One region of the Rhizobium sp. CFBP 13644 genome, then DNA from elsewhere that is predicted to be linked to it. Evidence: predicted binding sites of a transcription regulator. Region 1 holds the regulator's gene; the other holds the start of a gene.
What was found. Region 1 encodes HrcA, which represses chaperone genes, less so after heat shock. Its sites were predicted from a motif close to GTTAGCACTCNCNNNNNGNGAGTGCTAAC; they were not measured.
Positions count from the first base shown of each region.

Region 2: groES (co-chaperone GroES) is a predicted target of HrcA. The motif match lies at 1,140-1,168, and genes of this name have one in related genera.

Region 1 is NZ_JACYVF010000001.1:967,322-969,799, forward strand. It holds gene grpE (nucleotide exchange factor GrpE) at 1-593, opposite strand, end outside; gene hrcA (heat-inducible transcriptional repressor HrcA) at 706-1,797, opposite strand; gene rph (ribonuclease PH) at 1,957-2,478, shown strand, end outside.
Region 2 is NZ_JACYVF010000001.1:486,118-488,595, reverse strand. It holds gene groL (chaperonin GroEL) at 1-720, opposite strand, end outside; gene groES (co-chaperone GroES) at 784-1,080, opposite strand; gene chrA (chromate efflux transporter) at 1,251-2,478, shown strand, end outside.

The DNA of each region.
Region 1 (2,478 bases):
GTCGTTGGCGCGTCACCCTTTGGGCCACCCTTGGAAACGCCGACCATCGCCGGACGCAAGACGCGGTCACCAATGGTGAAGCCAGCCTGAACAACTTGCACGACCGTGTTGTTGGCAACGGCCGTATTGGGGATTTCGAACATGGCCTGATGGAAATTCGGGTCGAATTTCTGGCCTTCCGCATCCATCTTGCGCACGCCGTGACGCTCCAGCGCAGACAGCATCGAGCGTTCCGTCATATCGACGCCTTCGATCAGTCCGGCAATGCCAGCTTCGGAGTTTGTCTTCAACTCTTCAGGAATGGTGTCGAGTGCGCGGCGCAGATTGTCGGATACGGCCAGCATGTCGCGGGCAAAGCCTGCCACGGAATAGGCCTTGGCATCCTTGACTTCACGCTCTGTGCGGCGACGAAGATTGTCCATTTCAGCGGCAAGGCGCAGGAACTTGTCGCGCAGTTCGGAATTTTCCGCCTTCAGCACATCAATCGGATCAGGCTCGCCCTGCTCAGGCGCATCATTATCGATTTCCAGCGCCTCAAGTGCCTCGTCGACGACGTCTGCGTCGGGTCCGTTCTTGTTCGTGTCATCGGTCATGACGTTCTCCAGCTTTAGATCTGTTATGGGTTGTGCCCGATATCGAGCTTTGCCAAGCAAAAATCAAGGCTTGCAGGCAAACCATCTCCTATTCACCGGCAGGTTTTCACAATCAACGTCGTTTGCTGGACAGGCGAGCCATGATCTGGGCGGTGTAATCCACCATTGGCACGATCCGCGAGTAATTCAGCCGCGTTGGCCCAATGACACCCACGGCGCCCACCACCCGGTTTTCATCATCTCGGTAAGGCGCAACAATCAAGGAAGAGCCTGATAGCGAAAACAGCTTGTTTTCCGAACCGATGAAAATCCTGACGCCCGATCCTGTCTCAGCCAGGTTGAGAACCTCGATCAGGTTGTCCTTGCGCTCAAGATCGTCGAACAGCAGGCGCACACGGTCGATGTCTTCCTCACCGGCCAGACCTTCCAGCAGGTTGGAGCGTCCGCGCACAATCAAACGACCCAGCTTGCCCTCTTCATTGTCGCCAGACCAGACGGCTAGGCCGCGCTCAACGAGATCCTGCGCCAATGTGCTGAGCGCCGTCTGCAAGGCATCCTTCTGCTGCAAGAGCTGCGTGCGCAGTTCTGGTAGCGTTTGCCCTGCCAGATGCGCATTGATGAAGTTGGCGGCCTCGGTGAGTTGCGAGGAGGTGATCCCCGCTGGCAGTTCGATGATCCGGTTTTCGACCTGATTGTTGTCTCCCACCAGAATGGCGAGACCCTTGGTCGGTTCGAGCCTTATAAATTCGACATGCTTCAGCACCGCATCGCTTTTGGTCGTCAGCACAAGGCCCGCGCCACGCGACATGCCCGACAGCATTCGGCTGGCCTCCGTCAGCAGGCCCTCGATTGGCTGCTCACGCCCGGATACGGGCCCGATCTGCCGGTCGATGCTGGCGCGCTGTTCTTCCGGCAGGTCCCCCACCTGCATGAAGGCATCCACGAAAAAGCGTAGGCCCGTCTGCGTCGGCAATCGCCCGGCGCTGATATGGGGAGAGTAGATGAGGCCAAGCTCTTCAAGATCGCTCATCACATTGCGAACAGAGGCTGGTGACAGAGACATGGGCAACAGGCGCGAGAGGCTGCGCGAGCCCAGCGGCTCACCGTTTTCGAGATAGCCTTCCACGATGCGGCGGAAAATCTCGCGTGAGCGATCATCCAGCAGCGCGCCCGGTTCTTTTCCGCTCGGATGAGAAACGCCCATTCACTCAACTCTTCGTTCTGTCAGTAGCACATGGAATATAGTCGTTCGCGTCGTTAAGTGACAATGGAAATTGCATATGCCAAAGCCATGGCCCGCTTTTCCTTTGCAAAACCGGTGTCACGGCCTTAAGACGCGGAGATTAAAACGGAGACGACCCCTATGCGGCCTTCAGGCAGAAAAACCGATCAGATGCGCAAAGTTTCTTTCGAGCGCAATTTCTCCAAACACGCCGAGGGTTCCTGTCTGGTGAAATTCGGCGATACGCATGTGCTCGTCACGGCCAGCCTTGAAGAAAAGACGCCACCATGGCTGCGCAACAGCGGCAAGGGCTGGGTTACCGCAGAATACGGCATGCTGCCGCGCTCCACGCACGAGCGGATGCGCCGCGAGGCGTCTACCGGCAAGCAGGGTGGTCGCACGCAGGAAATCCAGCGTCTCATTGGCCGCTCGCTGCGGGCCGTGGTTGATCTTCAGGCGCTGGGTGAGCGTCAGATCAGCATCGACTGCGATGTGATCCAGGCGGATGGCGGCACCCGCACAGCGTCCATCACCGGCGCGTGGATTGCCTTGCATGATTGCCTGAAGTGGATGGAAACCCGCAACATGATCAAGGTGGAGAAGGTCTTGAAAGACCATATCGCCGCCATTTCCTGCGGCATCTTTGCCAGCCAGCCAGTGATC
Region 2 (2,478 bases), 480 kb from region 1:
GACAGCTTCGAGAACAGGCAGCATGGCCTGAAGGTTCGAAAGCTTCTTTTCGTGCAGCAGGATGTAAGCGTCTTCCAGGTCAGCAACCATCTTTTCAGGGTTGGTGACGAAGTAAGGCGACAGGTAGCCGCGGTCGAACTGCATGCCTTCAACGACTTCGAGTTCGGTCTCGGCAGTCTTGGCTTCTTCGACGGTGATAACACCTTCGTTGCCAACGCGCTGCATGGCTTCAGCAATGTCTTTGCCAACCTGCGTGTCGCCGTTTGCAGAGATCGTGCCGACCTGTGCAACTTCTTCAGATGTGGAGATCTTCTTGGCCTTGGCCTGAAGGTCCTTCACAACTTCGGAAACAGCGAGGTCGATACCGCGCTTCAGGTCCATCGGGTTCATGCCGGCTGCAACAGCCTTGTTGCCTTCGCGAACGATGGCCTGTGCAAGAACGGTCGCAGTCGTGGTGCCGTCACCAGCGATATCGTTGGTCTTCGAAGCAACTTCGCGGACCATCTGTGCGCCCATGTTCTCGAACTTGTCTTCAAGTTCGATTTCCTTGGCGACAGAAACGCCGTCCTTGGTGATGCGTGGTGCGCCGAAAGACTTGTCGATGATGACGTTACGGCCCTTAGGACCAAGCGTTACCTTCACTGCGTCTGCGAGAATGTCGACGCCCTTGAGCATCTTTTCGCGCGCTGTGCGGCCGAATTTAATTTCTTTAGCTGCCATTGTAGAAAACTCCCGGGCTCATTGCCCATTGGTTGTCATGGAAAAGTGAGAAGAACCGGCTGATCAGCCGATAACGCCCATGATGTCGGATTCCTTCATGATCAGAAGGTCTTCGCCGTTGAGCTTGACTTCGGTGCCGGACCACTTGCCGAACAGAACGCGATCGCCAGCCTTGACGTCCAAAGGAACGAGCTTGCCGCTTTCGTCGCGGGCGCCGGTGCCAACAGCAACGATTTCGCCTTCCTGTGGCTTTTCCTTGGCGGTATCAGGAATGATAATGCCGCCCTTGGTCTTTGCTTCAGACTCAACGCGACGAACGACGACGCGGTCATGCAGCGGACGGAAATTGGTGCTTGTCATTGTCTAATCCCTCGATCAAATGACCTGAGCGGACCTAACAACAGGTCCGCGTGATGATTGTTAGCACTCCCTAGTGTAGAGTGCCAGCAACACGGAGATAAGCAGCCCATGTTGCCGAGTCAAGGACGGCCTGTCGGAAAATTTTCATGTAAAATGGTTACTACCAGCGCATGACAGAATTTTTACGCAGCGATATCGCACCCGCCCGCCCTTCCTTTCTGGAGATGATTGCCGCCTTTGCGCGCATAGGCCTTTTGAGTTTCGGCGGACCCGCCGGACAGATCGGCCTGATGCACCGCGTGCTGGTGGACGAGAAGGGTTGGCTGAGTGAAGAACGGTTCCTGCACGCGCTGAATTATTGCATGCTGTTGCCGGGCCCAGAAGCGCAGCAACTGGCCACTTATGCCGGTTGGCTTCTGCACGGCAGGCGCGGTGGCATCGTGGCCGGTCTGCTCTTCATCCTGCCGGGCTTTCTGGTCATCGTGGCGCTGGCATCGGCCTATGCGCTTTATCAGGATACGCATTGGCTGCCAGCGCTGCTGTCTGGCCTCAAAGCGGGTGTGCTGGCCATCGTGCTTGAGGCATTGCTGCGGGTGGCGCGGAGGGCGTTGACCAGCCGCTTTCAGGTTGCCATTGCGGCGGCGGCATTTGTTGCCCTGTTCTTCTTTTCCCTTCCGTTCCCGCTCGTTATTCTTGCCGCCGGGCTCATTGGTTTTCTCAAAGCCCGAGGAGATGCGCTGCCGGTGGTGGGTGTGGACGATGACAGCACGACCAATCCGTCATGGAAGAAGCTTGTGCGTGGGCTTTTGATCGGTCTTGTCATATGGCAATTGCCGCTGCTGCTTTTATGGATCACCTCCGGCCCCGGCACCCTTGTTGATTTGCAGATATTCTTCTCCAAAATGGCGGTGGTGACTTTCGGCGGAGCCTATGCAGTGCTGGCCTATGTCGCGCAGGTGGCTGTGGAAACGAAGGGCTGGATGCTGGCGGGCGAGATGCTCGATGGTCTGGCGCTGGCTGAGGCGACGCCGGGGCCGCTGGTGCTGGTTCTCTCCTATGTCGGTTTTCTTGCGGCCTTTCGCCAGCCTGGCTGGTTCGATCCGCTGACAGCGGGCATTCTGGGCGCCAGCATCGCCGCTTGGGCAACCTTCGTGCCGAGCTTCATGTTCATATTCGCAGGCGCGCCCTATATGGAAAAGCTGCGCCACAACCGCTTCCTGTCGTCAGCGCTATCAGCCATTACGGCGGCCGTCGTCGGCGTCATTCTCAACCTGTCCGTCTGGTTTGGTCTGCATGTGCTGTTCGGTCAGGTGGAGCGGGTGGCGGTGGCGCCAGCCGTTAATTTCGGCTTTTCATGGCCCGTCCTCGCGACGCTTGATCCCATGCTTCTCGGTCTTT